DNA from 3 places in the Paeniglutamicibacter sp. ORCA_105 genome. Region 2 is predicted to be linked to each of the others. Evidence: riboswitches for the same ligand, from Rfam matches in the RefSeq annotation. Region 2 holds a riboswitch; each other region holds the start of a gene.
The links. A riboswitch is a leader RNA that binds a small molecule or an ion and turns the genes downstream of it on or off. The one in region 2 is predicted to bind glycine.

Region 1 (8,046 bases), on a different contig from region 2:
CATCCCGGGAATCAACGGGACCAATACGAAGATCACCACAGCCGATACGGCCAAGGCGATCACCGCGGAGCGCGGTGCCTTCTGACTCACGATGGCCTGAATGATTACGGCGCCCAACACGGTGGGCAGGATGTACAGCTGGACGGTCTGCACGATATCGGTGGGAATCACACTGACCAGCCACGTTCCCAGCAGGCCCACGAAGATGAACAGCGAAGTCAGGTGGACTGCAGCCGCACCGCAAATGGCGGCAACCGCGGCCAGCTCACCCTTGCGGGTGCCCGGCTTCACCCCGATGGTCGATTGCGCGATCATGGCAGCAGGAAGGAGCTTATTGGAAATGTTGCCGATCATGAACGCCTGGTACATCGAGGAGGCGCCAAGGATCGGGAAGTAGGTCAACGGCTCCACAATCCAGATCACGCCGAAGACGGCGGCCAGCGCGGCGAAGGCCGTCAGGACGGAGGAAAGCTCGATGTCCAACCCGGAAAAGAAGACCAGGTAGGTCGGGGCCGCCAGGGAGAGGATGAGGCCGATGATCATAGTGATCCGGCCCCAGCGGGAGGTGGTTTTGTCGAAGGCGCTGAGCGCCTGGTGCAGTTCTGCTGTCTTACTCATCATGTGCTCCTGAAATTCTCGGCTGCGCTAAACGCGGGTTGCTGCGTAGGTGATGGTGAGGGCCAGGATGATGGCTATGCCCAAGGCCCATTCCTTGATCCACGGCTTGTTCACCCGTTTGGCGATGACCATCAGGACGGTCATGATCGCCGCCGAGGACAGGAATGCAACCACATGGATCCACGACTTGGGCAGTTCGGCCATGCCCAGAACCATGAATGCGGCCATCATTGCGGCACCGGGGACCACCAGCATGATGGCGGGGTTGACCTTGCGCAGTGCCGAGTCGCCGCGCTTGAGCAGCGGGGTGAAGATGAGGGTGGCGATCATCCACATGGCACCGCCGAGGCTCATCGCGGCCAGGGCCAGGCCGAAGACGGCCTGGGTGTAGGTGGGGCCACCGAGTTCGGCTCCCACGGTTTTGGCGGAGATTGCGGCAGCGGCGGTTTCGTAGGACACCGACCCGATCAGGCCGATGCGCACGAGCACGGCAGGTGTGCCGAAGATCGTCAGCAGTGCGACGGCGACCAAGACCACGGCCAGCGAGGGACCCAAGGCGGAGATGGCGCCGGCTCGGAAGCTGGTCTTGAGTTCTGCCTGCGTCATTCCGATATGAGGCGCGGCGATGCGGGCGGCCTTCATGTAGATGATGCTCTGGACGATGATGACCAGGAAGACGCCAATGGCGCAGGCCCAGAGGATCGGCGAGTTGGCAACGGCGAGGATATCCGTGGAGTTGTTGTCCACAACTGCGGGCAATATGGCAGGTACGTGCATGGGGGAGTTCTACCGTTCATCGAAGGGTTCAGTGCGGTGATTGCTGGCCATTGATGATGCCGGTTGCCACCGTGCCCGCTCTGTCCTGAACCTGAAAGTGAAACCAGTGCCCCATGGCACTGGTGTGCTTCGTCGGTGAGCCACCTGTCCCGGCGGCTGCTCTCCAGAGTTTCCTCACGCGGCTGTTCCTGGTACCTGAGAGATTGCGGGTGCTTGCCCCTTCGGTGCCCGAGTGGTGTCCGGGACTCTCCAGCCGCGCGTGATCGGAAGACTATTCAGTTGTCGGCGGCTGCTTTACCGCTTGGGACCACAATACTTGACGTGGGTCACAGTGACTCTTTTGTGTCACGACCGAACGGTCATGAATATGTGTTTCCGATCCGGAGCCGGACGGTGTAGGGGCCTGAGAGCGTGGCCGGTCCCCAACCAAGCTCCCGTATCGAATGGAACTCGGGCTGACAAGTGTTCCCTCGTGATGCGTTGGTGGATACCCTTTGACAGTCGGCATCCCTTCTTACCCTGGCCCCCCATGTTGCCGAGTGGCCGAAGCACACGCACGGGCCGATTGCCCACCAAAGCGCCACACACGGAATCACGGAGGTTTCATACATGTCTGCCAACAAGGAAACCGTCAGGAAGTACATCGACGGATTCAACAAGTCGGATCATGCCCAGATCCTGTCGTGCCTGACCGACGACATTGAATGGACGGTCTTTGGCCACTTCCGGCTCAGCGGCAAGGATGCCTACGACCAGGCGATCGAAAGCCCCGACTTCAGTGGGCCGCCGGTACTGGAAATAGTGCGCTTGGTCGAAGAGGGCGACGTGGTGATGGCCGAACTGTCCGGCGAGGCGCACCGGGCCAACGGCGAGATCATGCGCATGGCCATGGGAGAGGTATTCGTGATGCGCGATGCCTTGATCGCCGAACGCCGCGCCTTCGTCATCGAACTGACCGAGAGCGAGTACAAATAGACGCCGGTCCTTGTTGATCCCACGCCGCGTGACCCGCAGGTCACCGCGCATCTGGGATAGGTTCTTAGGAGGGCAACGGCAGCCGTGTTCGGGTGGCCGGGCGACGACTACGGGATGGGTAACTGGATGAGACTGCGGGAATTCGTCGGTGCGGGACTGGACATCGTCTCGGGTGCATTGACTCCATTCATCGCCGATCTTCTTGCCCGACAGAACCAGGCGGCCGGCTGGACCGGGCTGCTCGGTCGGCTCGACGATGCCCTGGGATCCGCAGCTTCGTCCGACCCCAAATTGTCCATTCAACTCGACCGGCTGATCGCCGCGCCCGGCACCGTGGATCACCTGATCGAACTTTCGCCTCAGCAACATCGGTTGGCCCTTGAATTGCGGGATCTGGGCAAGGCGTGGGAACACGGGGCAGGGTTTGGCGCCGACACCGTCCAGCGGGGCCTGCAGGCCTGCTCGGAGTTCCTGCGGTCCCTGGAGCTGGAGCACCCGGCACGGCGCGTGGAGGACCTGGCCGCTGCCGCGGCACACCGAGTCGATGATCCTGACGCACTGGAGGACGCCGATTCCGATTCGGGAACGAGCGGGAACGGCGGGCCCCTCCGGGTCGAGTTCGCACACAGCCCATCGGTCAACTACGCCACGGCCTACACCCATGCCCGCATCCTCGAACGGGTGGTGCTCGAGAACCGCGGCGAGCAGCCTCGAAGGGTACTCGTGACTGCGGTGGTGATGAGCGCCAACCTGCCGGTCTCCGCGGTGGCAAAGCACAGCCTGGACTTGCCGCCCGGAGTGAGCACGCTCCACGACCTGGACGTGGTGTTGGATCCGGCGACCTTCGCCCGGATCGATACCCGCAGTCCGGGAAAACTCATCGTGCGGGTGGCCGAAAACGGAAAATTGGTCGCCGAGGCATCCGGCGAGGTCGAACTACTGCCGGCAAGTTATTGGCCGGGTTCAGGAACCCAGGCCAACGCCGAGCTGCTGGCCGCGTTCGTGCAACCACAGCACCCGCTGCTCGCAGAGATCCTCTCCGAAGCCGGGGACCTGTTCCGCATGCGCACCGGCAACGAAACCCACGACGCCCGCCAGGGCGGTGCGGAGCGGGTGGACCAATCCGTCGAGTGCATTTTCGAGGTGCTGTGCGCCCGCGGCATCCGTTTCGGCAATCCCTCGGCACATTGGGATCTGGCGGATCTCGGGGGAAAGTACATCCGCGGCGCCCAGGAAATCCTCACCGAACGGATCGGGAGTGCCCTGGACACCACGCTGCTGATGTCCGCGCTGCTCGAGCGCGTGTCCATCAACTCCGTGGTTTGGTTGGCGAAAGGCGATGCGTTCCTGGCCTATTGGCGCACCCCGGACGGTGCGCTGCCCAGCAGCAGTCTCGATGCAGAAGGTGCCCGCGCGCTGGTGAACTTGGTCGACGCCGACCACCTGCGCATCGTGGAGACCACCGCAATCACCACCGACAGGCGTTCGTCCAATGCGGAGGCCTCGGCCGCGACCAAGGAAAAATACGCGGGGCCTTCCGCCGCGGCAGAGACGCTGGCCTACGCCATTGACATCCGGCAAGCCCGGCGCAGCGGCATCAACCCGCTTCCGGCACACGGAGTCTCGGAGTTCGGCAAACCCATGGTCGTGGAGTACCGGGCGGCCCGGTCCGACACCCTCGAACGCTTCTTCAAGGAAAAGTCCGAACGGCGGATTTCCGCCCCTTCCTCAACGGGCAAGACGGCGCCGCCGCGCATCTCCGCGTGGAAGAACGGGCTGCTGGATCTTTCGCTGCGCAATCGCCTGCTGAATTTTACCGAGCGCTCGCGCCTTCCGCTGGCGATCCCCGACTCCGTGGTGGCCGGCCTCGAGGACCTGGTCAACAACGGCAGGTCCATCGAGTTGCTGCCCGCGGACGAGATCGGCGCGCTCGAGGAGCAACGCTACAAATCCGGGACGCTGCTGCCGGTCGAGCGCCGGATCGAGCTGCTGCTATCCCGCGGCAGGGCCTACACCCGGCTCGACGCCGGAGCCTATCTCTCACGGCTTCGCCGCCTGGCCAGCCAGGCCAAGAGGATCGTCGACGAGAGCGGCGCCAACAACCTCTACCTGGCCCTGGGCTCACTGCACTGGTCAATGGACGGGCGCGCCCTGCGTTCCCCGTTGTTCTTGGTGCCGATCAACCTGCGGCCTGCAGGACGCGGCAAGCACTTCCGCATCGAAATCGACGAGACCGGTTCCTCCACCCCGAACTATTGCCTGAGCGAAAAACTGCACGAGCAATTCAACCTGCGCGTCCCGGGCTTCGAGGACCCGGCCCGAGATGATTCGGGGATCGACCTCGAAGCCGCACTAAGTGCGTTGCGCGATGGGCTGGCGGCCGCAGACCTTCCCTTCCATGTGGAGGGAACGGTGGACGTGGCGATCCTGCAATTTGCGAAGTTCAGGATGTGGCGCGACCTGGACGAGAACTGGGAAACCTTCATGTCAGCGCCACTGGTCAGGCACCTGGTGGATTCCCCGACCAATGAATTCAACGACCCGGCGGGCGCCGACGTCGCGGAGCCGACCGTTGACCTTGACCAATTGGCCGCCAAGCTCCCCGTCCCGGCGGATGCGTCCCAGCTGGAGGCTGTCGCCGCCGCGCACGCAGGGCGCACCTTCGTGCTCGAGGGTCCTCCCGGCACCGGCAAGTCCCAGACCATCACCAACCTGCTGGCGCACGCCATGGCCTCCGGGCAGCGGGTGCTCTTCGTTGCGGAGAAGCGGGCTGCACTCGAGGTGGTGAGCAAGCGCCTGAACGAGGTGGGGCTGGGCGAATTCGCCCTCGACCTCCATGACAAGGGTTCGTCCCCGAATGCGGTGCGCGCCCAGATCAAGGCCTCCCTTGACCACTTGGTCTTTGCCGACGAGGCGGGGATGGAATTGGCGACCAACGACCTGGCATCCTCCGTGCACCGGCTGGCCGGGTACGCGAGGGACCTGCACGCGAAAAACACGGCAGGTTATTCCGCCTACGGCGCGCACAACAGTGCCTTGTCCATGGACCCGTCCATCCCCGCACTGCCGATTCCCGAGCGCTTCGCCGCGCAGGCCGGGGAAGCGGAGGTCGGCGCGGTACGCGAAGCCCTGGTGGGGCTGGCCGAAACCGCCGAGCCGGCTCGCCCGCGGGATGAACACCCATGGGGATTTATCGGCGGACCGATCACCGGCGACCAACAGCTACCCCTGCGTGAAGCCGCCAGGGCACTCGATGCGGCCCTGGCGGGTACTGTGCAGCTGAGGAACGCCACCGACGTGGCTTCGCTCGTGGAATGCGCCCCGGTAGCCGAAGACCTGCGACGGCTGGGCCGGCTGCTGGAGGGCAAGGTCGCGGTTCCGGTCCTCGACGCGGCGGCCACGCCCGAATGGCAGTTGCGCAGCAAGGAATTGCTGACCGAAGCCACCTCGCTGGTCCAAGGCATGGGCTGGCTGACGGATGTCGTGGAGCCCTCCGTGCTGGAAATGGATCTTGCCCCGGTGCACGAGGCCGCCATGATTGCCAACAGGTTCGGGTTCCTGGGCCTGGGCCGGAAGAAGCGCCGCTTGCAGGTCATCGCCGAGCACTTCGGGGAACAATGGATTGGTACCGAGGAGCACGCGCAGCACCTCGTGGCCACGATCGAAGCCATGATCGAGACCCGGGCGCAGTGTGCGAAGCTCGTGGCGGGCCTGGGCGAACTTCCAGGAATAACCCTGGACGGGCACTGGAACCCCTTTGCCGAAGGGGACATCCAGGCGCTCGACCAGCAGCGCTCGAGTCTGGTGCAGCTGGCCGGACAGTTGTCGCAGTCCGGCGGTTCGGGCCGGGACACGGTCTACGCGGCATCCCTGCGCGCGGTCCTCGAGCGAGACGTACCTGCCGCACCGGCGCTCGCCGGCGAACTGGACTCGATTGCTTCAGCCTGGGACACGTTGCGCGAGACGATCCCGTCCGAACTTCGCACACCCTCGGCCTGGCCTGACACCGCTGGGTTCCTGGGCCGGTTCAAACGCACCACGGAAGACCGGGGAACCGGGCGCACTGCAGAGCTCGGGCTCGAACGCTGGATAGCATTTGTCACCACCCTGGAACCCCTGAAGGCCAACGGGCTGGAGGCCGCCTGGTTGCAACTTGCCAGCGGAAGCTTCGCGGCCGAGAACGCGCTGCGGGGATTCCTGCGCGGCACCGCCGAATCCGCGCTGGCCGAACGGTTGGCCACCCACGGGCTGGATGAATTCAGCGCCGACACCCAAACGCGCACCATCGCGCGATTCACCTCCTCATCCAGTCAGTTGCGCCAGCACGTGGCCAAGTCCCTGCCCGAACGCATCACCCAGCAGCGGACCGAGAAGTTGAAGGAATCCGAGAAGCGCGTGGGGGAGCTTGCCCGTCAGCTCGAACGCCGCCGGGGAGGGCTGAGCGTGCGCCAACTCATGGACTCCTACGGGGACCTGGTCACCACCATCCTGCCGTGCGTCTTGGTCAGCCCCGATTCCGCGGCTCGGTTCTTCCCGCCGCGGGCGGGTGAATTCGACATCGTGGTCTTTGACGAAGCCTCGCAGATCCGGGTCGCCGACGCGATCGGTGCCCTGGGCCGGGCCAAGTCAGCAGTGGTGGTGGGAGATTCCAAGCAGATGCCGCCGAGTTCCTTCGCCGAGGTCTCCATTGACGTCGGCGATGACCCGGAAGCGGAGCTGTTGGTTGCCGACGAGGAATCAATCCTCAGCGAATGCGTCATGGCTCGGGTGCAACGCCGCTGGCTGTCCTGGCACTACCGCAGCCAGGACGAATCGTTGATCGCCTTCAGCAACAAGCACTATTACGACGGCAAGCTCTCCTCCTTTCCGTCTCCGCGCAACGGTGCCGCGCACGCGGGCCACGACGGCTATGGCATTTCGCTGGTGCGGGTCGAGGGCACCTTCCACCGCAGCGGGGCCTCCGAGGTGCTGCGCACCAACCCGGTGGAGGCCCGAGCCATCGTTGCGGAGATCAAGGCCCGATTCGACGCCTCACCAACTGCCACGCCGTCCATCGGGGTGGTCACGTTCAATGCCCCGCAACGGGATTTGGTCGAGTCCCTGCTGCGCGATGAGCCGGACGAACGTCTCGGTGCCGCCCTCGATGCGGACGACGAGGGGTTGTTCGTGAAGAACCTGGAGAACGTGCAGGGCGACGAACGCGACGTGATCCTGTTTTCCACGGCCTTCAGCCCCAACGAGCGCGGACGGCTGCCGCTGAACTTCGGTCCGCTTAACAACGTTGGGGGCGAGCGTCGCCTGAACGTTGCCGTGACCCGCGCCCGTCGCCAGGTTGTGGTCTTCTCCAGTTTTGACCCGGCCGACCTGCGTGCCGAGGATTCCTCGGCCCTGGGCATCAAGCACTTGCGCGCCTACCTGGATCTGGCCGCGGAGGGAACCCACGCCCTGGGCAACGGGTCGGCCTCGGCCATCGCACGCGATCGGCACCGCGAACAGGTTGCAGCGGCGTTGAAGGAGCGCGGGCATGTGGTGGCCACGAACGTCGGGCTCTCCGATTTCAGGATCGATGCGACGGTGGCCGCCCCCGACCGTCCCGAGGAACCCCTGATGGCGATCCTGTTGGACAACGAGCCGTGGGCAGGTCGCAAGACGGTGGGGGACCGTGACGGTTTGCCG
Region 2 (8,046 bases):
GTGCTCGACCTCTTCCGCTCCACCGCGCACCGCGCCGAGGAGGACCTGCACATCCTGTGCGACTCCCAGTACGTGATCAATTCCGTGACCAAGTGGATGCCGGGGTGGAAGAAGAAGGGCTGGAAGAAGTCCGACGGCAAGCCGGTGTTGAACCTGGATTTGCTCAAGGAAATCGACGAGGCCATCAAGGGCCGCAAGTACACCTTCGAGTGGGTCAAGGGGCATGCAGGCCACGAGCTCAACGAGGCCGCTGACGTACGGGCGCGCGACGCGGCGACCGCCTACCAGGCGGGTCGTGAACCCAATGCCGGACCCGGGCTGGAGGGGGCACCGGGCGCCGGGGAAAATGCTGGCCTCGCTGAGGCCGTGTCATCCGAAGCACCCGGTGTGCTGGTTCTGGAGGACCTTGGCGCCGTGCCGACACCTGTGGCGACGCCGGACAGCTTGACTGCCGCGGAACCCGCAGAGTCTGCGCCCGTGGCCCCGGTGCCCGAACCGTCCGCCCCGCGAGCCACCGACCCCTCGGAACGCAGCGCCGCGGACCTGCAGATGGTCTTCGAGCTGGAAAGCGAGATGCTTTCTCCGGCGGTGCGCGGGGACCTGGACGAGGTCATGGCGTTCCTGCACCCGGAGTTCCAGGAGATCAGCCGGGACGGCTCGCTCACCGACCGCTCCACCATTATCGCCGCGCTCACCGGCGGCCATGCGCTGCCGGCCGGCGGTGCCCTTCAGGTGCTTGCCGCCACTCCGTGGGGCCAGAACAAGGTGCAGCTGGCGTACCGTCTGTTGGCAGGGGACCAAGTGATCCTCTGCTCGTCCTTCTGGCAGCAGGTCGATGACCGCTGGCTGCTGCGCTACCGGCAGGAAACCCCGGCCAACTGAGCACACCATTGTCACGGTCCGCAACGGGAAACCTCCCGGGAATGGGTAATGTGGTGCGGGTGACTACGCAGACGAACACGATCAACGTCATTGACCAGCGCTTCGCCCCGGTGGCGGACCTGCTGGGCTCCTTCGCCGCCGCCGACCCGGGTTATTCCGCGCAATTGGCCATCTACCAGGCCGGAAACCTGGTGCTTGATGCCAGCGTGGGGCAGGACTGCACGCGCGAGACGATGACCGGGGTGTTCTCTTGCTCCAAGGGGGCAGGTGCGTTGGTCATCTCGCTGCTGGTGCAGCAGGGGCTGTTGGACCTGGAAGCCCCCGTGGCCGTGTACTGGCCGGAGTTTGCTGCGGCAGGCAAGGCGGGCATCACCGTGGCCCAGCTGCTGAGCCACCAGGCAGGCCTGCCAGGCGTTGAAGGCGGCTTCACCCAGGAGGAACTGGTTGATTCCCGGCTGGCAGCCGGCATCATGGCCGCCGCCGCACCGCTGTGGAACGCACCCGGGATCCATTCCTACCATGCGCTGACCATGGGCGTCTTCATGGAGGAACTTGCCCGCCGCTGCGCGCAGGAGTCCCTGCAGGACATCTTCGAACGCCGCATTCGTGCCCCGCACGACATTGACTTCTACCTGGGGCTGCCCGAGGACCTGGAACCGCGCTTCCGCCCGGTGCTCAAGGACAGCGCCTACGAGCCGCTGCCGTTCATCGACCCGTACTCCCCGTTTGGGCTGGCGGTGAACTCGACCGGCGGCTTCGACGGACCCAAGGGGCCGAGCTTCGACATCATCGATGTGCCGAACGAACGAACCATCCGCGAGGCCGGCCTGGCCGCCCTCGGCGGGGTGGGCAACGCCCGCGGCCTGGCCAGGCTCTACGCCGCGGCCACCACCGGGTTCGTGGACGAATCCGGGGACGAGCACGCCCCGTTCCTCACCGCCGAGACCATAGCCGCGGTGAGCCAGGACCGGGTGTACGGGCTGTCCCGGGCCAACGGGATGCCCGGGGCCTTTGCCATCGGGTTCATGAAGGCGCACCCGAACAACGACTTCGGTTCCGCCAGGGCCTTCGGGCACGACGGGGCGAACGCGTCGCTGGGCTATGCGGACCCGGCCTACGGGCTGGCGTTGGGCTACGTCCCGGCGCGCGCGGAGGCCAACGGCACCGGCTCGCGCGGCGGGCAACTCAGTGTGTTGGCGCGCCAAGTGCTGCTCGCCTCCTAGATGATCCCGGAGGATGCCTCGTTCACGTCGTGGCTGCCGCTGATTTCATCAAGCCACGGGATCTGCGCCGGATCGGCCGGCTGCCGGGTGGCCACGAAATGAAACCGGACCTCTTCCTCACGGGTTTCCGTGGCCGAACGGCCGTCTTCCGGTATGCCGGCAACGGGAATGGCTTGCACGAAGCCGTCTGGTTGGGAAATCGGGCGGGCTGACTGCCCCCTGTTGGTGGTGTGGGGTGCCTGATGGTGTTGCCTGGTCTTCATGCCTTCCACCGTGCCCCTTCAAGCTAGGCGCACGCTGTGCCCGGGCTCGGCGCAACCCCGTGAAGCGAGGACACGCGGCACGGGCCGAAGACGGTCGGCGCGTGCCGCTAGGCTGAAGCCGTGGAATTCTCTAAACGATTTGTGGCATTGGGCGACTCCTTCACCGAGGGCATGGGAGATGTCGATCCGCTGCGACCCCACCAGGTGCGCGGTTGGGCCGACCGCGTGGCCGAACAGCTCTGTGCCGACGCGCAGTGGGGGTATGCGAATCTGGCCATCCGCGGCAAGAAGGTCGGCCAGGTCGTCGCCGAGCAGCTGCCTGCCGCGCTCGCACTCAAGCCCACGCTTGTCACCTTGTACATGGGCGGGAACGACATCCTGCGCCCGGCGGTGGACATCGACTCGCTGATGGTCAGCTACCGGGATGCGGTGGCGCAACTGGCCGCCACCGGTGCCGCGGTGGTGCTCTTCACCGGTTTTGATTCCAACGGTTCGGCCATCTTCGAAACGACCCGCGGCCGTACCGCCATCTACAACGAGGCCGTCCGCGAGATCGCCGACGAATTCGGTGCCGTGATTGCCGACTACTGGCGTTGGCGTGAATTCCGGGACTGGCGCTACTGGTCCACCGACCGCTTGCACATGAACACCGCCGGACACACGCTGATGGCCGCGAAGGTGCTCGGCGTGCTGGAACACGAGGCCCACATCGAGGTGCCCGAGCTCTCGGCACCGACTGCCAAGTCCCGCATCGAAAGGCTGCGCGAGGATGCTGTCTGGGCAAGGGAATACCTGGCCCCGTGGGTCAAGCGCCGGCTCACCGGGACTTCCTCGGGCGATTCGCTGCGCCCCCGCTACCCCGACTTGGTCTCCCTGGAGGCGCCGTCAGCGCCGTAGGACCTGCCCGTCCCGCCGAATGCGAGGACCCGCCGCTGGCCAATGCGGCGGACTGGTGCTTTGCTGGTGTCCATGGACCAGCAGGAGATGCAGCATGAGGGCGAACCCCACGACCAGGGCCTGGCCGAAAGGCTGAATTGGCTGCGGGCCGGGGTTCTCGGCGCCAATGACGGAATCGTCTCGGTGGCAGCGGTCGTGGTCGGCGTCGCCGGTGCCACCACGGCCACGGGTCCGGTGGTGGTGGCCGGTGCCGCCGCGGCGATCGGCGGCGCCATATCCATGGCGCTGGGAGAATACGTCTCGGTGTCCAGCTCGGCGGACTCGCAGAAGGCGCTCATTGAAAAGGAGCGCCGGGAACTGGCCGAGATGCCCGAGGAAGAACTGGTTGAACTCGCCGGTCTCTACGAGGCCAAGGGGCTGAGCCCCGCAACGGCACAGCAGGTTGCCAGGGAACTGACCGAGCACGACGTGCTCAAGGCACACCTCGATGTCGAGCTGCAGCTGGACGAGGACGAGGTGCTCAACCCGTGGAATGCCGCAATCGCCTCGGCCATCGCGTTCACGGTGGGTGCGGCATTGCCCTTCGCCACGGCGGTGTTCCTGCCCGTGGGCCTGAGGATTCCGGTGACGTTTGCGGCAGTGCTGCTGGCGCTTGCGGTGACCGGGGCGACGGGTGCACGGCTGGGCGGGGCCTCGGTGCTGCGGCCCACCCTGCGGGTGCTGATCGGAGGGGCCGCGGCGCTCGCCGTCACGTTCGCCATCGGTTCGTGGCTAGGCGTCTCGGGAATCGTCTAGGCCCGAACACCTCCCACCGAGGCAACGCACGAGGGGACGGAACCGCCGGTGGCGGTTCCGTCCCCTCGAATGTCCCGGATTGGGCAGGCGGGGGTCTTAGCCCACGACCGTCAGCGCGGTTCCCCAGTTGAAGTCGGGCAGCGCCGGATTGACCTGCATGGCCATGATCAGCAGCTGGAAGCCCTCGAGCTCACGGGCGTGGTGCAGGCCGCCGACCTCCAACGGGCGCATGCCGGCGGCGGTGACGAACGCCGCGACCTCGCCGCGGGCGGATTCCTCGCCGGCAACGAAGACATCAAGCGGCTTGCCGTCGGCGGAGCCGGAAGTCAGCGGACCTGCGAAGGTGGTGTTGAAGGCCTTCACGACGGTGGCGGAGGTCAAGGCGGAGATTTCCTGGGCGGCCGAGCTTCCTGCTGCGGTGGTCAGCGAGTCAAAGGTTGCGAAGTCCACCGGGTTGGTGATGTCGACCAGGATCTTGGAGTCCAGTGCCGAACCCTGGGCCGCGACGTATTCCTTGGCGGCGTCGAAGGGCAGGGCCAGGACGACGATGCGGCCAGCCGGGACTTCGGCGGTGCTCCCGCTGGTGATTCCGGTACCGAGGTCGGCGGCAAAGGTGGCTGCGGTCTCGGTGGAGCGGGCCAGGACCTGCAGGCTCTTGCCGGCGGCGATCGAACGGGTGGCCAGCGCGCGGCCCATGTTGCCGGTGCCGATGATGGTGATGTCGATGTTCATGTCGTTCTTCTTTCCAAAGAGTCGAGCGAGGAAGTTCTTCATGTGATCCTCAAATCCTGTTTGTTGAACCTTCAAGTAATACGATAGACCCCAATTGGTTGAAGTGTCAAGTATTATAGGATGAACCGGTTGAAAATTCTCTAAGTGCCTCCAGGATCGTGACCCGCTGGGCCAGGGGTCGCCCGGGGTGCAATGTGTGCCCTCGCGCCGGGAGCGGCCCGCTTAAAAGGCGTGCTGCTTCATCCTGGCATGCCCGTGTTGTCTGGCTCACGCATCGCCGGTAGGATGGTGATCGTGCCTCGAAGGGGGCGCAGCCACTGACATGCGGCGGGAGAGTCCCGTTCAACGTAAGTTGGTCGGGCGCCGTAGGAGCAATTCCTCCCCGGGAAACTCTCAGGCCCCCGTACCGCCGCGAAGAGGCAACTCTGGAAAGTAGCAACACCGCCGTTCGGCGGTGCGGCTCACCGAAGGTGCAAGCGTGCCCCGCCCTCACGGACCGGCGCAACGCGGAAACTCTCAGGTCAAGCAACAGGGTCGGGGAGGAACTTTGCAGCTCGTTCGGTGTGTACGCACGCCGATGACCCAATGGAGTTCCCCATGACCGTGACCCCGTCCGCTGAGTTCGTCGCCCGCCATATTGGCCCGCAGGGCAGCGACATCGACACCATGCTTGCCCAGCTTGGTTATTCTTCCATCGACGAAATCGTCGACACCGCCGTTCCCGCCGACATCCGCCAGAGTGAACCCCTGGACCTGCCGGCTCCACGCACCGAAGCAGAGGTCCTTTCGGACCTGCGCGTGCTGGCAAACAAGAACGTCATGAAGACCCAGATGATCGGCCAGGGTTTCTCCGACACCTTCACGCCGCCGGTGATCCTGCGCAATGTGCTCGAAGACCCGGCCTGGTACACGGCCTACACCCCGTACCAGCCGGAAATCTCCCAGGGTCGCCTCGAGGCGCTCATCAACTTCCAGACCATGGTCATGGACCTGACCGCGATGCCGATCGCCAACGCCTCGATGCTTGACGAAGCCTCCGCCGTCGCCGAGTCCGTGCTGCTGATGCGCCGTGGCAACAAGGCAAAGGGCACCGCCAAGACCGTGCTCGATGCCAACCTCTTCCCGCAGACCATCGCCGTGGTTCAGGGCCGCGCCGAAGCCCTGGGCTTCGAGGTCGAGATCGCGGACCTGTCCAAGGGCCTGCCCGAGGGTGACATCTCCGGCATCGTGCTGCAGCAGCCGGGCAACAACGGCGCCGTGGTTGACCACACCGCCGTCATCGCCGCCGCCAAGGAGCGCGGCGCGATGGTCACCATCGCCGCCGACATCCTGGCACTGACCATGATCCCCGCCCCGGGTGAGCAGGGTGCCGACATCGCCGTGGGCAACACCCAGCGCTTCGGCGTCCCGCTGTTCTTCGGTGGCCCGCACGCCGCATACCTGGCAGTGCGCACCGGCCTGGAACGCCAGCTGCCCGGCCGCCTGGTCGGCGTGTCCAAGGACGACGCCGGGTTCCCGGCCTACCGCCTGGCACTGCAGACCCGCGAGCAGCACATCCGCCGCGAGAAGGCCACCTCCAACATCTGCACCGCCCAGGCGCTGCTGGCCATCACGGCCTCGATGTACGCGGTCTACCACGGCCCCGCTGGCCTCAAGCGCATTGCCCAGCGCGTCCACAACCACGCCCGCACCATCGCCACCGTGCTCTCCGGTGCCGGACTGGAACTGGTTGCCGACTCCTTCTTCGACACCGTGCAGGTGAAGGTCGCCGACTCGGCCGCCATCATCGCCAAGGCCGAGGAAGCGGGCATCAACCTGCGCCGCGTGGATGCCACCACCGTGGGCATCTCCACCGACGAAGCCACCACTTCGGCACACGTTGCGGCCATCGCCGGTGTCTTCGGCGTCACGGGTGAGGACTTCAAGGCAGAGGGCTTCGAGCTGGCGGCATCGTTGCAGCGCACCAGCGACTACCTGAGCCACCCGATCTTCAACACCATCAAGTCCGAAACCCAGATGCTGCGCTACCTGCGCAAGCTCTCGGACCGCGACCTGGCCCTGGACCGCACCATGATCCCGCTGGGATCATGCACCATGAAGCTGAACTCCACCGCCGAAATGGAATCCATTTCCTGGCCGGAATTCGCCTCCATCCACCCGTACGCCCCGGCACACCAGACCGAGGGCTGGCGCGAGCTGATCACCGACCTCGAAGGCCGCCTGACCACCATCACCGGCTACGCGGGCGTCTCGATCCAGCCCAACGCCGGTTCGCAGGGCGAATACGCGGGCCTGCTGGCCATCCGCGGCTACCACCTGTCCAACGGCGATGACCAGCGCACCGTCTGCCTGATCCCGGCCTCCGCGCACGGCACCAACGCCGCCTCCGCGGTGCTGGCCGGCATGAAGGTCATTGTGGTGAAGACCGCAGCCAACGGCACCATCGACGCAGCCGACCTGGACGCGAAGATCGAAGCCAACAAGGACACCCTTGCTGCCATCATGATCACCTACCCGTCCACGCACGGCGTCTACGACGCCGACGTGCGCGAGGTCTGCGACAAGGTCCACGCGGCCGGCGGCCAGGTCTACATCGACGGCGCCAACATGAACGCCCTGGTCGGCCTCGCCCAGCCGGGCAAGTTCGGCGGCGACGTGTCGCACCTGAACCTGCACAAGACCTTCTGCATCCCGCACGGCGGCGGCGGACCGGGCGTGGGCCCGATCGGCGTTGCCGAGCACCTGATCCCGTTCCTGCCGGGCGACCCGTCGGACACCTACTCGATGCGCGACGGCATCCCGGTGGTTGCCACCATGTTCGGCTCCGCCGGCGTGCTGCCGATCTCCTGGGCCTACATCGCGATGATGGGCGGCGAAGGCCTGACCGACGCCACCAAGATCGCGATCCTCTCGGCGAACTACATCGCGTCCCGCCTCAACGAGTACTTCCCGATCCTGTTCACCGGCAACAAGGGCCTGGTCGCACACGAGTGCATCCTGGACCTGCGCGAGCTGACCAACAAGACCGGCGTCACCGCCGAGGACGTTGCCAAGCGCCTGATTGACTTCGGCTTCCACGCCCCGACCCTGTCCTTCCCGGTCGCCGGCACCCTGATGGTGGAGCCGACCGAGTCCGAGGACCTGGTCGAGATCGAACGCTTCATCGAGGCCATGATCGCGATCCACGCCGAGATGCAGCAGGTGCTCGCCGACGACTTCTCCCTCGAGGAATCCCCGCTGCGCAACGCCCCGCA
Region 3 (8,046 bases), on a different contig from region 2:
AGGCATGATTTCCGCGAACGCATGTTCCCGCTCGAATCCCTGACCGCTTCCGAAACGAAGGAATGAATCCCCATGTCAGATTTCCAGCATGGTCCAGGGTCCGACGCGTCGGCACACAGCCCGTCCGCGGGCAACGCGGAGGCACCAGACCAGGTATGGGGCGCGCAGACCGCTTTGGTGCGTGGCGGCATCGACCGCACGCATTTCCAGGAGACCTCGGAGGCGCTGTTCCTGACTTCGGGGTATGTCTTCGATTCGGCGGAGGCTGCGGAGGCCTCCTTTAATGGCGAGGTCGAGCGCTTCGTCTATTCCCGTTACGGCAATCCGACGGTCGCCGCTTTCCAGGAGAAGCTGCGGCTCATCGAGGGTGCCGAAGCCTGCTTCGCCACGGCCAGCGGCATGTCCGCGGTCTTCACCGCACTGGGCGCGCTGCTGGCGGCCGGGGACCGCGTAGTTGCGTCCCGGAGCCTCTTCGGTTCCTGCTTTGTGGTGCTGAACGAGATCCTGCCACGCTGGGGTGTGGAAACCGTGTTCGTGGACGGTCACGACCTCGCGCAATGGGAACGGGCGCTCGCCACTCCGGCCACCGCGGTCTTCTTCGAATCCCCCTCGAACCCGCTCCAGGAGCTGGTGGACATCCGCGCCGTCGTTCAGCTGGCGCACGACGCGGGGGCGCAGGTCGTGGTGGACAACGTCTTCGCCACGCCGCTGCTGCAGCGGGCGACGGAGCTGGGCGCCGATGTCGTGGTGTATTCCGGAACCAAGCACATGGACGGGCAGGGCCGGGTCCTCGGCGGCGCGGTCCTGGGACGCAAGGATTTCATCGACGGACCGGTCCGGAACTTGATGCGGCACACCGGTCCCGCACTGAGCCCGTTCAACGCCTGGACCCTGCTCAAGGGCCTGGAGACCATGAAACTGCGCGTCGACTACTCGGTGGCTTCGGCGTTGAAGATTGCCGGCTGGCTCGAGGACCAGCCGGGCGTAAGCCGTGTCATCTATCCATTCCTTGAATCGCATCCGCAATACGACCTGGCTCGAAGCCAGCTGAGCGGCGGCGGCACGGTCGTGACGTTCGAACTGGACCCGGGCCGCGGCCCGGCCAAGGAAGCGGCATTCCGACTGCTCAACGGCCTGAGGCTGGTTGACATCTCCAACAATCTCGGCGATGCCAAGTCCCTGATCACCCATCCGGCGACCACCACCCACCGCGCCATGGGTCCGCAGGGGCGCGCCGCGATCGGGCTCGGCGATGGAGTCGTGCGTCTGTCCGTCGGGCTGGAAACGACCGATGACCTCCTGCGGGACCTGGACGCTGCCCTGGGCAACTGAGCAGGCAAGGCCACGATGGCGTTTCGGACGCGGCAGACAGGCAGCACAAGGTTCCGGCTGCCGGCCGGAGGGGGCGGAGCTGGCGTTAACCGCAGCTGGTCCTTTTGCGTCCGCCGACGTGAAACCGGACTTCTCGATGGCAGTCGTCGTGTGAAACCCGCACGAAACACGGACTGGATGACCGTTACAGGGTGGAAACAGCGACGAAAACCGCTGGGCAATCCGGGTTGCTAGCGTGGCACCCATGACGCAGACCAAGCCCCCCGCAGCACCCGAGCCCGCCGTTGTGCAGGACGCAGCCATCAAGGAATCCCTCGAGGACCGCACCCACCGCCTCGCCCACGAGGATGACGAATCCCCGTTGGCGGATCCGCTCCACATCAGAATGACATTTTTCGACCCTGCGCTGTAATGAAATGTTGTGCGGTTTGCGTCACGGGAAAACTTTCGCGTAGATTGTGACAGCAGTCACAAGAAAATCGCCGTCGACACGTGGCGGGAGAGTCCCGCCCAAACCATGGGCGGGCGCCGTAGGAGCAATTCCTCCCCAGGAAACTCTCAGGCCCCCGTACCGCCACGAAGAGGCGAATCTGGAAAGAAGCACGACGAAGTTTCGTGCTCACCGAAGGAGCAAGTCCCCCACCCATTGCGGGCAGGGATGGAAACTCTCAGGTCAGTAAACAGATTGGGGAGGAACCAAGAACAGCACGGCACCGTCCGTGCACGATTCGGGAGTTCCCCCATGACGCTCACCACCCACGCCACTGCCCGGTTGCCCCTCGACGCGCCTTCCGGCCAGCTTCTCGATCCTGCCTTGCGGGATCAGGAGTTTGCCACTCGCGACGATGTGCTCTCCTGCAAGCGCAACGGCCTGGGAATGAGCGCCGCGGAGAACGACGCGACACACGCGACCGAAGACTTGGCCCCACTCGGCGACGGGCACTAGGGAATCACCATGGCGCGTCACCGAAGCACCACCATCCACTTGGAAGGCAACAGCATGAGCAACAACAGTTCCGCACCCAACCTCGAGCGCGGGCTCTCCAACCGCCACATCCAGCTGATCGCGATCGGCGGTGCCATCGGCACTGGCCTGTTCATGGGCTCCGGCAAGACCATTGCGGTCGCCGGCCCCTCCGTGATCTTCGTATACATGATTATCGGCTTCATGCTCTTCTTCGTGATGCGTGCGATGGGCGAACTGCTGCTGAGCAACACCAATTACAAGAACTTCTCCGACTTCGCCGGGGACATTCTGGGCCCCTGGGCGGCATTCTTCACCGGCTGGACGTACTGGTTCTGCTGGGTGGTCACAGGCATCGCCGACGTCGTGGCGATCTCCCACTACGTGGCGTACTGGTGGAAGGACCTGCCGCTCTGGATTCCGGCCGTGGTCTGCATCCTGCTGCTGGTGGCCCTGAACCTGCCGAGCGTGAAGAACTTCGGCGAGACCGAGTTCTGGTTCGCCTTGGTCAAGATCGTCGCCATCGGCGCACTGATCGTCGTCGGCCTGGTCATGATCATCACCGGCTTCGAGAACAACGGCGCCACCGCCTCCTTCGCAAACCTCTGGAACGACGGCGGGATGTTCCCGACCGGCTTCATGGGCTTCGTCGCCGGCTTCCAGATCGCAGTGTTCGCGTTCGTCGGCATCGAGCTGGTGGGCACCACCGCCGCCGAGACCAAGGACCCGGAAAAGACCCTGCCCAAGGCGATCAACTCCATCCCGATCCGCATCCTCTTCTTCTACGTTGGTGCGCTGGTCATCCTCATGGCCGTCCAGCCATGGAAGCTGTTCAGCGCCGAGGAATCCCCGTTCGTGGGCATGTTCGCCATGGCCGGCCTGGTGGGCGCCGCCGGCATCATCAACTTCGTGGTGCTGACCTCGGCCACCTCCAGCGCGAACTCCGGGATCTACTCGACCTCTCGCATGATCCACGGCCTGGCAGAGGAAGGCGACGCACCCAAGGGCTTCGCCAAGCTCTCGAGGACCAAGGTCCCGCGCAATGCACTGCTGTTCTCCTGCATGTTCCTGCTCGCCGGCGTGGCACTGCTCTACGCCGAGGGCGGCGTGGCCGAGGCCTTCACCCTGGTCACCACCATTTCGGCACTGTGCTTCATGTTCGTCTGGTCGATTATCCTGATCAGCTACCTGGTCTACCGCAAGCGCCGCCCGCAGCTGCACGCGGCCAGCAAGTTCAAGATGCCCGGCGGAACCTTTATGCCCTACGTGGTCCTGGCCTTCTTCGGATTCATCCTCTGGGCGCTGACCACCCAGGCCGACACCATGGCCGCACTGCTCTTCACCCCGATCTGGTTCGTGGCTGTCGGAATCGGCTACGTGATCCTGCGCAGCAAGCCGCAGCACGCCGAACTGCGTGCGATGCACGCGGCCAAGGTCGCCCAGGAGCGCATGACCGCCGCGTCGTTCAACGCCAGCGTCGTCGTCGACGAGGCGGAGCTGAAGGAGCCGGCCGCGAAGTAACTCCGTCCGCGGAGCAACAATTCGGTGCCATCCGGCACCCAGGAATCCGGTACGACGTCGGGGCCGCTTCCCTTGGGGAGGTGGCCCCGACGTCATGTCGCCGTGTGCCGCCCGCGGCCGGTGCGCAGCGCAGGCTCCGGGTTCCAGGTCCGTTTGGTCTCGAGATACCAGAAGTAGACAAAGAGCGCGATCTCGTACCATTCGACCAGGAAGAGGGCCTGCTTGACCCCGATGGCCGTCAGGACCAGCCACGCAACGACGCCCAAAAGCATCAGGACCAACAGCCCGGCGTAGTGGGGTGCCCGCCCGCCGCTGGTGTCGGTGGCGCTGAGCCGGCCACTGCCCAGATGGCTGGCGATCGCGATGCCCATGCTGCTGATAAGCAGCAGCGCGGCCGCCACATGGACGCCGGCAAACTCCGTGCCCTCAATCGTCCGCCAGACCAGCAGCACCAGGAACCCAACCAGTAGTACGGAGCTTGCAACGGTCAGCACGCGGGTCCACGTGCTCTGCAGCAGGGTCCGCGGAGCCCAGTTCATGGTCTTGAAATCGAGCCAGACGAAGGCCGTGGCCACGACGAGCAGCGCCAGCACGGAGACCTGGATGGAATGGACCAGCTTTTGTGCTCCGGCGGCATCGAGGTTCTCAAGCGTCTCGCCCAGCTTGGTGGGGACGAGGGCAACGAACATCGCGTAGAAGCCGGCGAGGTTCAGCGCGTAGTCCTCCAGCGGGGGACCCTTGTAGACCACCAACAGCACGCCGATGGCCACCAGCATCGCCACGAACAGGTCCCTGGCGGGGCCAAGGTAGTAGGAACTGATGGAATCCTCGATCGTTCCCGTCAAGATTCCGTAGACGACGATGGCGACCAGCAGCAGCAGCGGAATGACCAGCAACATCAGCCTTACATAGCGCAATGTGTCCCGGCCCTGGTGCTCGTCCGTAATTGTGTGCATGCCTGATTGTGCAACAGCAATGGCCATCTGGCTAGGACATATGGATGCCGTGGGAGAGTGTGTCGAATCGCGAAGTGCGGCGGCGCAAACTTATGCGGGCAGCCGTCCCGGCTCGGGAACCGGGCTTCAAAGGAGCTGGCCGTGCCTGCGGGATCAGCGCCAGCCAACTCGTCGGGTTCCCCTGCGTAGGACTTGCCGGACTCGTCGTCCTATGATCGTCGAGCCTTGCGAGTTCATGCCCAATTTTGCGGCCTAGACGGCGGTCGCGTTGGATTCGGAACCCAAACATATGCGCTGGCGCAAACGCCCTGAGTGACGGCGGCGGCGGATCCTGAGCGATTTGCTTCGTCGTTCCACGCAAAGCGTCCGACCCTACCTTGCTATTGAAGAGATTCGGGCCGCCAATACTAGACTGCGAGTTCTGCGATGGCACGTACTGCGCGAGCGGCTTCGGCGCCTTTTTTCAAGAAATGCTCGAAGTAGAACTTTTCGTGGTCGGGTGTGGAGTGGAAATGGTGCGGTGTCAGACTCACGGAGAATGTCGGCACGTTCGTGTCAAGCTGCACGCGCATGAGGCCTTCGACCACTGCCTGGGCGACGAAATCATGCCGGTAGATTCCGCCATCGACAACGAGCGCCGCCGCGACAACGGCGTCGTACTTGCCCGAATCGGCCAGACGCTTGGCCTGCAGCGGCATCTCGAAGGCTCCGGGCACGGTAACGACATGGATCGTGTGGGACTGGCCCGATGCTTCCATGTCCTGATTGAATCCGATCAGGCTCTGGTCCACTATGTCGGAATGCCAGCTGGCCTTGATGAATGCGACGTGCAGCTGCTTGCTCATGGTTCTCCTGTGTCAGATTTTTAGATTCGAAAAATGCTGGTTGTTCTCAGTTAGGGACATATTCGTCGAGCAGCGCGCGGACCATCGCGAGATCCGTGATCAGGATGTTGATCCAACCGCCACGCACGGCCCCGGATATCGCCATAAGCTTCCGGGAGCCGTCGGCGGTACCGATGACGCGGGGAACGGAGCGACGCCCGCCGCCTCCTTGAGCGACATGGACACCCTGGACTGGGACATGCCAGGCGTCGAAGCGATCGTCGGTTGACGCATGCTCTGCCCGTGGTGCATACGAGCGACATTGGTCAGCAACCACAGCCTTTCGAGGCACTGCCGGCCACCCAGGCTGCGGGGGACTTCGTTCATGAATTCATCCTAGGTGAGCAATTTTAATTCGAAGCAATCGCAAGTCGTTCCATCGAACGTTTCCCCCGAATCTTCGGGATGCAGGCTGGCGGCTGCCGGCGAAAGCTTATTCCCGTTCCAATGGAATAGGAATTTTCTTGGCCACGCCCCCACGGCCAACCAACGCTGTTGTCGGTCCGCAGGTTAAGGCGTCAATCCAGTGGCCATGCGATCGACAATGCCCATCCGCGCACCTTGGGGCCAGCGGTTTCCTTGGCACGCAATGCCGGTTTGGCAGGCAACGCCGTCTCCGTGCTCCTGGGTGGGAACACGGAAACGGCCTTGGATTGGCCTGGGATCAGCGCCAGCCGAGCAAAGGCGCCACGTGCGTCAGGATCGATTCGATGACGTGCGCGTTGTACTCGACGCCGAGCTGGTTCGGGACAGTGAGCAGCAGGGTGTCTGAGGCGGCGATCGCCTCGTCCTCGGCCAGCTTCTTGGCCAGCTCGTCGGGTTCCCCGGCGTAGGACTTGCCGAAGACCGCGCGGGTCTTGGCATCGATGTTGCCCACCTGGTCGGAGCTGTAGCGGTCGCGGCCGAAGTACTGCCAGTCGCGTTCGTCAGTCAGCGCAAAGATGCTGCGGCTGACCGAGACGCGCGGCTCCCGCGGGTGCCCGGCTTCCTTCCAGGTCTGCCGGTAGAGCTCGATCTGCTCGGCCTGCTGGACGTGGAAGGGCTTGCCGGACTCGTCGTCCTTGAGCGTGGAACTTTGCAGGTTCATGCCGAGCTTTGCCGCCCAGACGGCCGTGGCGTTGGAGCCGGAGCCCCACCAGATGCGCTCGCGCAGGCCCTCGGAGTGCGGCTCCACGCGCAGCAGGCCCGGCGGATTGGGGAACATCGGGTTCGGGCTCGGCTCCGCGAAGCCGTCGCCGGTGAGCACCTCGAGCAGGCGCTCGGTGTGCCGGCGGCCCATCTCGGAGTCAGACTCGCCCTCTGCAGGGGAGAAGCCGAAGTGACGCCACCCGTCGATGACCTGCTCGGGTGAACCACGGCTGATGCCCAGCTGCAACCGGCCACCGGAGATGAGATCGGCCGCGCCGGCATCCTCGGCCATGTAGAGCGGGTTCTCGTAGCGCATGTCGATCACGCCGGTGCCGATCTCGATGCGGCTGGTCCGCGCGCCGATTGCGGCGAGCAGCGGGAACGGGGAGGCGTGTTGCTGGGCGAAGTGGTGGACGCGGAAGTACGCGCCGTCCGCGCCGAGCTCTTCGGCCGCGACCGCGAGATCGATGGCCTGCAGCAGCGAGTCCGACGCGCTGCGCGTGCCGGACTGCGGGTGGTCGGTCCAATGGCCGAATGACAGGAATCCGATGTTCTTCACACCCGTTGCCAACATGTAGGCGGTGCTTCCTATTCCTCAGGGCGGCGACGGGGGGCGGGTTCAGCGCCGGCCTTGTCCCAACCGCCATCGATGAAGGAACATTGAAACAAGCGGTGAACCGTCTATTGCGGCTCACCGGGTCGGAAACCCAGCTGGATGCGTGGCAGACGCACCCATGAAAGTAGAACAGCATATGCCTGATCCGCGAGTGTTCCAGTCCGTCGTCGGAAAACAAGGTGGTTGGTGGAACATCTGGGTTCCAGAGATCGACCAAGTCACCGCCACGAGGAAGTCCCGCAAGATCTCCGGCTACACCCGCAGCCTGATCGCTTTGGTCCTTGACATTCCGGAAACGTCCTTCCGCGTGGAGCGCGAAGTGGTTTCGGGCGTGGAGCTGGAGCGTCGCTTCACCGCCGTCGTGCTGGAATCCAACGCCGCGGGCGGGAACTAGTCCTGGCAATGAGAATTATTCCTTGAATCTACCGGTAGCATTCTGGGTTTCGACTGAACGCCCGTCAGCAGTGATCTCGGAAGCGATTGGACGCGGTGTGGTGTGGCGACATGCGCCTTGGGGTCAGCGCCGTTCGGCAAGCCGCGCGGCCAGCAGCGACCCGATAGTGAAGGCCAGGGTTGCCGCAAGAACCAGGAACAGGGGCAAGGTCCAGCTGCCGGTGGAACCGTTGAGCCAGCCGGCAAGTGGCG

Region 1: another riboswitch for glycine. It lies ahead of ACIPUB_RS17450 (DUF5058 family protein); the one in region 2 lies ahead of gcvP (aminomethyl-transferring glycine dehydrogenase).
Region 3: another riboswitch for glycine. It lies ahead of ACIPUB_RS03815 (hypothetical protein); the one in region 2 lies ahead of gcvP (aminomethyl-transferring glycine dehydrogenase).

Annotation. Positions count from the first base shown of each region.
Region 1 is NZ_JBIXLM010000046.1:136-8,181, forward strand. Features, by position in the region: gene ACIPUB_RS17445 (hypothetical protein) at 1-618, opposite strand, end outside; gene ACIPUB_RS17450 (DUF5058 family protein) at 646-1,395, opposite strand; glycine riboswitch at 1,568-1,658, opposite strand; gene ACIPUB_RS17455 (nuclear transport factor 2 family protein) at 2,005-2,370, shown strand; gene ACIPUB_RS17460 (DUF4011 domain-containing protein) at 2,497-8,046, shown strand, end outside.
Region 2 is NZ_JBIXLM010000051.1:15,634-23,679, forward strand. Features, by position in the region: gene ACIPUB_RS18170 (RNase H family protein) at 1-882, shown strand, start outside; gene ACIPUB_RS18175 (serine hydrolase domain-containing protein) at 942-2,105, shown strand; gene ACIPUB_RS18180 (hypothetical protein) at 2,102-2,368, opposite strand; gene ACIPUB_RS18185 (SGNH/GDSL hydrolase family protein) at 2,489-3,265, shown strand; gene ACIPUB_RS18190 (VIT family protein) at 3,338-4,060, shown strand; gene ACIPUB_RS18195 (NADPH-dependent F420 reductase) at 4,157-4,834, opposite strand; glycine riboswitch at 5,111-5,211, shown strand; gene gcvP (aminomethyl-transferring glycine dehydrogenase) at 5,390-8,046, shown strand, end outside.
Region 3 is NZ_JBIXLM010000005.1:55,996-64,041, reverse strand. Features, by position in the region: gene ACIPUB_RS03825 (O-succinylhomoserine sulfhydrylase) at 73-1,332, shown strand; gene ACIPUB_RS03820 (hypothetical protein) at 1,577-1,744, shown strand; glycine riboswitch at 1,819-1,916, shown strand; gene ACIPUB_RS03815 (hypothetical protein) at 2,075-2,278, shown strand; gene cycA (D-serine/D-alanine/glycine transporter) at 2,333-3,817, shown strand; gene ACIPUB_RS03805 (hypothetical protein) at 3,910-4,773, opposite strand; gene ACIPUB_RS03800 (6,7-dimethyl-8-ribityllumazine synthase) at 5,181-5,618, opposite strand; gene ACIPUB_RS03795 (hypothetical protein) at 5,665-5,763, opposite strand; gene ACIPUB_RS03790 (LLM class flavin-dependent oxidoreductase) at 6,322-7,359, opposite strand; gene ACIPUB_RS03785 (hypothetical protein) at 7,538-7,795, shown strand; gene ACIPUB_RS03780 (CynX/NimT family MFS transporter) at 7,919-8,046, opposite strand, start outside.